DNA from 4 places in the Idiomarina sp. OXR-189 genome. Region 3 is predicted to be linked to each of the others. Evidence: predicted binding sites of a transcription regulator. Region 3 holds the regulator's gene; each other region holds the start of a gene.
What was found. The regulator FliA, encoded in region 3, starts transcription of late flagellar genes. The targets are predictions, from matches to a motif close to CTAAAGNTNNNNNNNNNNNNGCCGATA.

Region 1: a site for FliA is predicted at 1,147-1,173, ahead of pomA (flagellar motor protein PomA). Genes of this name have one in related genera too.
Region 2: a site for FliA is predicted at 1,115-1,141, ahead of UM402_RS08965 (flagellar protein MotY). Genes of this name have one in related genera too.
Region 4: a site for FliA is predicted at 1,042-1,068, ahead of UM402_RS05605 (VC2046/SO_2500 family protein). Genes of this name have one in related genera too.

The regions. Positions count from the first base shown of each region.
Region 1 is NZ_CP139706.1:2,113,131-2,115,332, forward strand. Features, by position in the region: gene UM402_RS10425 (flagellar motor protein MotB) at 1-265, opposite strand, end outside; gene pomA (flagellar motor protein PomA) at 268-1,035, opposite strand; gene UM402_RS10435 (exodeoxyribonuclease VII small subunit) at 1,217-1,453, shown strand; gene UM402_RS10440 (farnesyl diphosphate synthase) at 1,450-2,202, shown strand, end outside.
Region 2 is NZ_CP139706.1:1,812,063-1,814,264, reverse strand. Features, by position in the region: gene UM402_RS08975 (peroxiredoxin) at 1-327, shown strand, start outside; gene rnt (ribonuclease T) at 395-1,033, opposite strand; gene UM402_RS08965 (flagellar protein MotY) at 1,174-2,070, shown strand; gene nth (endonuclease III) at 2,075-2,202, opposite strand, start outside.
Region 3 is NZ_CP139706.1:832,930-835,131, reverse strand. Features, by position in the region: gene UM402_RS04095 (protein phosphatase CheZ) at 1-93, opposite strand, end outside; gene cheY (chemotaxis response regulator CheY) at 108-491, opposite strand; gene UM402_RS04085 (RNA polymerase sigma factor FliA) at 528-1,253, opposite strand; gene UM402_RS04080 (MinD/ParA family protein) at 1,246-2,118, opposite strand; gene flhF (flagellar biosynthesis protein FlhF) at 2,175-2,202, opposite strand, start outside.
Region 4 is NZ_CP139706.1:1,145,261-1,147,462, forward strand. Features, by position in the region: gene UM402_RS05595 (NAD(P)H-quinone oxidoreductase) at 1-894, shown strand, start outside; tRNA gene UM402_RS05600 (tRNA-Tyr) at 907-991, opposite strand; gene UM402_RS05605 (VC2046/SO_2500 family protein) at 1,103-1,579, shown strand; gene xerD (site-specific tyrosine recombinase XerD) at 1,649-2,202, shown strand, end outside.

The sequences.
Region 1 (2,202 bases), 1.3 Mb from region 3:
GCCCCGGACGGAACTCCTGAGCAATAACGCTAGTGCCTTTCGGAATGTCTTTCACTTCAATTTTATTCTGCACACCAAGTGCGTACTTCATTGAACCCGCTATTTGCTTAAACTTCAGCACGTCCATTTCTGAAAACGCCAACAGCAAGACGAAGAAACACATTAACAGTGTCATCAGGTCGGCGAACGTTGCCATCCACATGGGAAGTCCCTGTGGTGGACAGTCGCACTCTTCTTCTTCGTCTCTTACTGTTTCAGAGGCCATTATTACTCTTCCTCGTCCCCATCGCCGACACGTTTCGACTCAGCCAAGTAATTACGCAGAATACCTTCAATAACACGCGGGTTCTGGCCGTCCTGAATGCCCAAAATAGCATCCAGAACCAGCTGCTGATTAAGCTTTTCCTGCTCGGCACGCAGCATTAGCTTGTTAGCGATTGGAATAGCAATAACGTTAGCCAGAAACGCACCATACAGCGTTGTCAGCAAGGCAACGGCCATTGCCGGACCAATGGCTTTAGGGTCATCCATGTTGGACAGCATAGCCACCAGGCCAATCAACGTACCTATCATACCCATGGCCGGTGCTACATCACTGAGAATTTTAAAGACTCGAGCGCCCTCTTCATGGCGCGCAAAGCTCATTTTTATGTCTTTCGAAAGAGTTGTTCTGACAACTTCTGCGTCGTGGCCGTCGACCAGCATGTCGACACCTTTACGGAAGAATTTATTGGGGATTTCGGCTTCTTCCAGTGCTAAAAAACCACCTTTACGGGCAGCATCAGCCATTTCAACCGCAGTGTCGATAAGCTCTTGCGGGTGTTCAATTTTGAAAAAGAAGGCTTTTACGACAACTTTGCCGGTGCCCAGAAACTGGCTAAGCGAGAAGTTTGCGAGCGTAATGAACAGGGAGCCGCCAAAAACAATAAAAAATGAGCGAGTATCAAGAAATAGCCCAATGTCTCCCCCTAAAATCATCGCCACAACCACGAAGCCAATGGCGCCGATGATTCCTATGAGCGTTGCAATATCCACTCAGTTCTCCTCCCCAATTCACGTTTTGCCATTCCAGCTACGCTCCATTCTTAAACAATAGCGCTGCTCTGACAAGCATCTTCTTGTTATGTTACACAGGAATAATGAGATCATCGGCTGACATTCGGGATTCTTTATCGGATAATTAGTCCTAACACACAACAATTGCGCAAGAAGCATTATGTCAGAACAACAAAAAGCCCCTTCGTTTGAGCAAGCATTAGAAGAGCTTGAGTCATTAGTTAATGAGCTTGAGCATGGTGAGCTGCCACTGGAAAAGTCGCTGGAAAAGTTTGAGAAGGCCATTCAGCTGGCTCGCACCAGTCAACAGCAGTTACAACAGGCAGAGCAAAAAGTGACGACACTCATGGCTGCTCAGGAAGGCTCTGCTGATAATGATGACGGAGAAGTGATGTGAGCATTAATGCGTTAACGGCTGATGTGCGCGAGCAAGTCGACGCATTTTTAAAACAGCAGCTGGCGCGTCACTCTATTAACGAAACGCTAAGACGAGCGATGGAGCACGGCGTGCTATTGGGCGGCAAGCGTGTCCGTCCTTATTTACTAATGACTATTGCCGAAATTTGCCGTGGCGATAAACAAGCCGCTTTGACCGCTGCCGGTGCTATTGAATTGATTCATGCGTATTCACTGATTCACGACGATCTGCCGGCCATGGACAACGATGACCTCAGGCGCGGCCAACCCACTTGCCACATTGCATTTGACGAAGCGACCGCTATTTTGGCGGGCGATTCTCTGCAAACCCTGGCCTTCGAATTGTTGTCAGAATCACCGTTAGGTGGGTTGAAGGCAGAGCGTCAGTTGTCTATGGTGAATGCATTGGCTCGTGCGAGTGGCAGTGCGGGTATGTGCGCCGGTCAGGCAATTGACTTACAAGCCACCGGTCAACAGGTAAACGAACACGAACTTGAACACATGCACCGACATAAAACCGGTGCTTTAATTGAAGCGTCGGCAACAATAGGCGTGTTGTGTGGTGAAGAGGAAGCACTAAAATGGCAGCCTCATTTTGAAGAGTTTGCGACCCATTTGGGGCTCGCATTTCAGGTTCAGGATGATATTCTCGACGTTATTGGCAACACAGAGCTACTGGGCAAACCGCAGGGCTCGGACACAGCGGCAGACAAGTCGACTTATGTTCAG
Region 2 (2,202 bases), 980 kb from region 3:
GGTGGTATCGGTCAGGTGAAATACCCACTGGTTGCTGACGTACGTCACAGCATCTGTAAAGCGTATGACGTTGAACACCCAGAAGCAGGCGTTGCGTTCCGTGGCTCATTCCTGATCGACGAAGACGGTATGGTTCGTCACCAGGTTGTTAACGACTTACCATTAGGTCGTAACATCGACGAAATGCTGCGTATGGTTGACGCATTGAACTTCCACCAGAAGCACGGTGAAGTTTGCCCAGCAGGTTGGGAAGAAGGTAAAGAAGGCATGAAAGAAAACGCAGAAGGCGTTGCTTCTTACCTGTCTAAAAACGCTGACAAACTATAAGCGTTTAATGATATTAAAAAAGTCGCTCTTCGGAGCGACTTTTTTGTTTTCCCTTTGTGTTTTTGAGCTAGTCATTAGAAGCCAGTGGCCAGCCACCTAAATCTTTCCAGCGGTTGACCATCCAACAGAATAATTCAGCTGTGCGCTCAGTGTCATAGAGAGCGGAATGCGCCTGTTTACCATCAAACTCAATTCCCGCAGCCTGACAAGCTTTTATAAGCACCGTTTGTCCTAGTGTCAGAGCAGCCAAAGACGTGGTGTCAAAGCTTACAAAGGGGTGAAACGGATTACGTTTTAAATTGGCCCGTTCAGCCGCAGCCATGACAAAACTATGGTCAAAGTTCGAGTTATGACCGACCAGAACTGAGCGTTGACAGCCCGCTGCTTTTTGCGCTTTTCTAATGGGCTTAAACATTTCTCGTAGTGCCTCTGACTCCGGGACTGCGCCGCGCAGGGGGCTGTCTGGGTCAATACCGTTAAAATCGATAGCTGCTTGCTCTATGTTAGCGCCTTCAAAAGGTTCAACGTTATAATGCACCGAGTCAACCGGCTTTAAAGTGCCGTCGCTATCGAAGTCCAGCAGTACCGCCGCTATTTCTAAAAGGGCATCTGTTTTTGCGTTAAAACCCGCGGTTTCAACGTCCACAACGACAGGCATATAGCCACGAAACCGTTTCTTCATTAGCGACTCAGAAGTGTCAGACATAAAGACCCTTTAGTTATTTAGCTGGTTATTTCAATTTGCGCCTATTATGCCAAAGATATATCGATAATGCTGAGAGAAACTCTAAAGCGCAGCGAATAAATGCCGATAAAAGCGTATTAGAATTTTAAACCGGAGTGCCTATGAAAAACTGGCCGATGTTAACTGCGGCTGCAGCGTCTGTATTGCTGGCAACGAGCCAGGCAAACGCCAATGCAGTTAGGCATTACAGTGCTGACCTTGATAGCTCGTCGTGGCAACTTAGCGAGGCCAGTCGGTTGGAGTGTGCGTTAGAGCATGAAATTCCGCGCTACGGTAAAGTTCGTTTTCAAAGCGAAGCCAGTAAAGAACTGAACTTACGCATGAAAATGGACATGAAAAAGTTGCCTGACAGCTATGATGTTTCAGCCATTGAGTCTGTGCCACCTCGCTGGCGGCCGGGGCAAGCGAGCTATCAAATTGGCTCTATGCAGCTCTATAAACAGTTTAATGGCGAGTTACAAAAGCAACTGGCCTGGACACTGTTGAGTGAATTGGAAAAAGGGCGCTATCCAACGTTTTTCTACGACGACTGGTACAACAATCGTGATCAGGTTGCTGTGTCATTGTCCTCGGTGAACTTTCGCAGCAAATACGACGACTTTTTAAGTTGTGTCAATGCACTGTTGCCGTTTAGCTTTGAAGACATTGCTTACACGGTATTGAATCATGAAGATGGCAGTGAAAAGCTGACGATATCGTCACAGCGCAAGCTCAAGCAAATTAGCGACTATCTGAAAGTTGATAATGATCTTGAGTTGGTGCTTGTCGATGCTTACACCGACTCACTCGGAGCGCGGGGGCCAAACCAAGAGTTAACCGAAGAGCGAGCTAAAGAAATACAGGCGTTTTTTGTTGAGCGTGGGATAACGGCTGATCGCATAAAAACCGTTGGGCACGGTGAGGACCGACCGATTAAATCGAATGAAAACGAAATTAATCGTCAGTTAAACCGCCGGGTCATTGTGCAGCTGGCAAAACCGTCAGGGATTGAGCTTTAATCGCTCAATCGCTGGTTTTGTCTTTAAATTCGCACAAGTCTTCAATAATACACGAGCCACAGCGAGGTTTTCGGGCAATACAGGTGTAACGTCCGTGCAGAATTAACCAGTGGTGCACATCGACTTTAAACT
Region 3 (2,202 bases):
AAGTTGATTGGCTTGTTGCTGCTTCCCCTCTTCCAGCAAAGACACGAGCTCTTTAGCCTGCTCGAGGGAAATATCGTGGGCTTTATCAGACATGGTAATAGCCCTTTTTAGCTAATGCGTTCGAAAATCTTGTCGAGCTTTTCTTTTAACGTCACAGCTGTAAACGGTTTAACGATATAGCCGTTAACCCCTGCTTGTGCAGCAGCGATGATTTGTTCGCGTTTGGCTTCCGCCGTTACCATTAATACCGGCAAATGCGACAAGTTATCGTCTTTACGAATCTCTTTAAGCAGGTCGATACCCTGCATGCCCGGCATATTCCAGTCGGTCACGACAAAGTCGAAGTCGCCGTTCTGCAACATTGGCAAAGCCGTGTTGCCGTCATCGGCTTCCTGAATATTCGTAAAACCAAGATCACGAAGTAAGTTCTTAATGATTCGTCTCATTGTAGAAAAGTCATCTACAACGAGAATTTTCATATTTTTATCCAAAGCACCCTCCACTGAGGCTCTCGATTACCACCAAAATTATTCAACCCAATTCTGCATTCGCGACTTGAGCCGCACCATTGCCTGACTGTGAATTTGGCTGACGCGAGATTCACTCACACTCAGCACTTCACCTATCTCTTTCAAATTCAATTCTTCATCATAATACAATGAAAGCACTAAAGCTTCACGCTCTGGTAACGAAGAAATTGTCGATACCAGGGCTTTATGAAACGCTACGTTTTCGACATCGCGCTGCGGTTCGTATGCTGAGCCTGTCACTTGCTCGGGCATTAACGCATCTTCTGAAACGCCTAAGTCTTCAATACCTATAATGCGTCCCGAACTCACATCTCTTAAAATGGCGTGATATTCATCCAGGTTCATGCCCAGCTTACTGGCAACTTCTGTATCTTTTGCGTCACGGCCGGTGTCATTCTCGACCTGCCGTATGGCCTCTAGTACGCGGCGATGATTTCTGTGAACTGAGCGCGGAGCCCAGTCACCACGTCGAATTTCATCCAACATGGCACCACGAATACGTATTCCGGCAAAGGTTTCAAAGCTGGCCCCTTTGCTGTTATCAAAATTCCGCGCCGCTTCTAATAAGCCTATCATGCCCGCTTGAATTAAGTCATCGACTTGCACACTCGCTGGCAACCTCGCCATCATGTGGTGTGCAATTCGCTTAACCAGCCCCGTATGCTGCTCAATAATGGCGTTACGGTTGTCGGCTGTTGCGGCATAAGCGGCGGCTTTATTCATTGGCAACATCCCGCTTACTCCCGTTATCGGCAGAAGTTATCAATTGCTCAAGGAAAAATTCTAAATGCCCTCCTGCCTGAGCAGGAATTGGCCAATCCAGAGCTTTCTTCGCTAATGCTTTAAACGCCAGTGACGCCGGAGATTTAGGATACGCCAACACCATCGGTTGTTGCTTCCTAACCGCCAAGCGCAGGTTTTCATCGTGAGGAACAATTGCCGCTAACTCAAGCGCTACGTCAAGAAAGCGATCGGTGACCTTAGTCAATTTATTGAACAGTACTTGCCCTTCGCGCATATTGCGCACCATATTGGCAACCACTTTGAACTTGAAGAGTCCCTGCTCGCGACTTAACACTTTTATCAGTGCGTAAGCATCGGTAATTGAGGTTGGTTCATCGCAGACAACCACAAGGACATCCTGCGAAGCGCGGGCAAAGCTGACGACGGTGTTACCGATACCGGCAGCCGTATCGACAATAAGAGTGTCGTAATTTCCCTGCAGCTGGCTAAATGCACGAATAAGGCCTGCGTGCTCAGACTCGCTTAAATCAACCATCGAGCGAGTACCCGATGTCGCGGGAACGATTTTTATGCCGCCCGGGCCTTCAATTAAAATATCTTCCAGCTCGCATTGGCCGCTCAGTACATGGGACAAATTGCGCTCGACACGCAAGCCCAGCATGACATCAACATTGGCCAGGCCAAGGTCGGCATCAAGTACCAGTACTCGTTTCCCTTGCTTCGCCATAGCAATGGCCATATTTAGTGACACGTTGGTTTTACCCACGCCACCCTTACCACCTGTGACAGCTATGACTTTTACTTTTGACTGTTTCATTCTTCGCAGACCGCTTGCTTGATCCATCGGGCGTATCTCTTATTTTACTTCTTCGACAACAGCGTCATTTTATAACGGCTCACTCAGCGAGAAAACGCCGCATTCCAGTAC
Region 4 (2,202 bases), 310 kb from region 3:
AATGAGGTTACCGTAAAAGTGTCGGCCGCCGGTGTGAACCGGGCAGACTTAATGCAAATAGCCGGCAAGTATCCACCGCCACCCGGTGCATCTGACATACCCGGTTTAGAAGTAGCAGGCATTGTCGCAGAGGTTGGCAGCGGTGTGGCTGGTCCGCAAAAAGGGCAACGAGTTGCTGCCTTGTTGGCGGGCGGAGGCTTTGCCGAATACGTAAATGTGCCGGCTGAACAAGTACTCCCTGTACCTGATAACTGGAATGATGAAATGGCTGCAGGGTGGTTAGAAACCTTCGCTACGGCTTATTTAAATGTATTTATGCTGGCAAACCTGCAGCCGCAGGAGTCCGTTCTTACACATGCAGGGGCCAGCGGGGTGGGGTCTTCACTTATTCAGCTATGTCGGGAAAGTGGCAATCCAATAACGGCTATTGTCGGCAGCTCTGACAAGGAGAGTTTTTGTAAAGAGCTTGGCGCCACGGACACCATTAATCGTTATCAGCAGGATATTGTTGAAACGATGAAAGGTATTGGTGGTGTTGATGTGGTGCTTAACCCGGTAGCAGGTGACTCTATAGGAAAAGATCAGCACTATTTAAACCAAGACGGTCGTATTATTCTTATCGGCCTAATGGGTGGCCGCGAGGGCACGGTCGACTTTGGACGCATGCTTATGAAGCGCCAACGCATTATTGGTTCTACGCTACGCTCTTTAGTGGCGGAGCGTAAAGGCGAAATACTCACACAAATGTGGCAGCAGTTTGGCTCTCAGTTTTCGAGCAGCGCCATACAACCCATTATTGATAAAATCTTTGAGCAGGAAGATATTCAGCAGGCATTCGATTATGTTGCTGCTAATAAAACGCAAGGGAAAGTCGTTGTGAAAATTGACGGGTAACGTCAAGAAAAGTGGTGGAGGGGGCAGGATTCGAACCTGCGAAGGCTGAGCCGTCAGATTTACAGTCTGATCCCTTTGGCCACTCGGGAACCCCTCCACTCAAGAGGCGCGTATAATAACAGTCAGAACTGAGCTGTAAAGAGAAAACTTAAACTTTCCTGACTTTGGACGATAACAAGAATATCTAAGGTTATTTTCCAGGGTCGGTATGAGCCAAGTTCAGTCGGTTCAGCAAAGAGCATCAGACATTTTTGAGCAGCACGCGAGTGAAGCCGTTAATCATGGCTTCGCGGGTGAGTTTGCTTATTGGGTGTCAGCACTGGGTGCTGATCCGGTTATTGATGATAACCAATATGACCAAACTAATTGGCAAAGAGCTATAGGCGCTGCAAGAGCTCGACCGTTAGAACCGGCAGAAAATGTTGTTTTAGCGAGCGGTGTTTATAAGTCAGTCAGCCAACTGTCTGACTTTAAGCTGCAAGATGCTACACACCCTCAACCGCTCGTGCCTGATGCAAGTCCCGACCGCTTGCCTATTGAGTTGCTTCATAATTTAGACTGGCGTGTACGTCAACGTGTCGAAAAGAAAAAATCGAAGCAAGAAGAGCCAGAGCTTAATGATTACCGTAAACGAGGTCCGGCGGGGCTTTACGATGTGTTACAAAAATTAGGTATTACGCACTAAGCATTTCATCGTTTCTCCGCTTCGGGCATAATGGCCTTGATGTTTCGCAACCAATAGTCTTGCAGCCACATGAAGCAATTACCTCCAGAAGATGAAGAGCGTATTGATGCGTTTACTGAGCATTTATGGCTGCACCATGGCTCCAGTGAAAATACCCAGGCGGCGTACCGTAGTGACTTACGTCGATTCTGTGAGTACCTGCTTCCCAAAAAAACTCCGTTACTTGAGGTTGATGAGTTAATTCTTCAAGACTACCTACTGTGGCGCCGGACTCAGGGTTTGTCTCCTCGAAGTACCTCTCGCTTTTTAAGTTCGGCCAAAAAATTTTTCCAGTTTGCAGTGAAACAGCAGTGGCTTGCTCATGACCCCACCGCCAAGCTGAAGCGTCCGAAGCTCCCGCAAAGCATTCCGCACTCATTAAGCGAAGCCGATGTTGAAAACCTGCTGCAAGCTCCGGAAACTGACACTCCAATTGGCCTGCGTGATCGCACCATGCTGGAAGTACTGTACGCAACTGGTTTGCGTGTCACGGAGCTGGTTCGTTTGCAATATGACCAAGTTAGCCGGCAACAGGGCCTGGTGCGAGTGGTTGGTAAAGGCGATAAAGAGCGACTGGTTCCGTT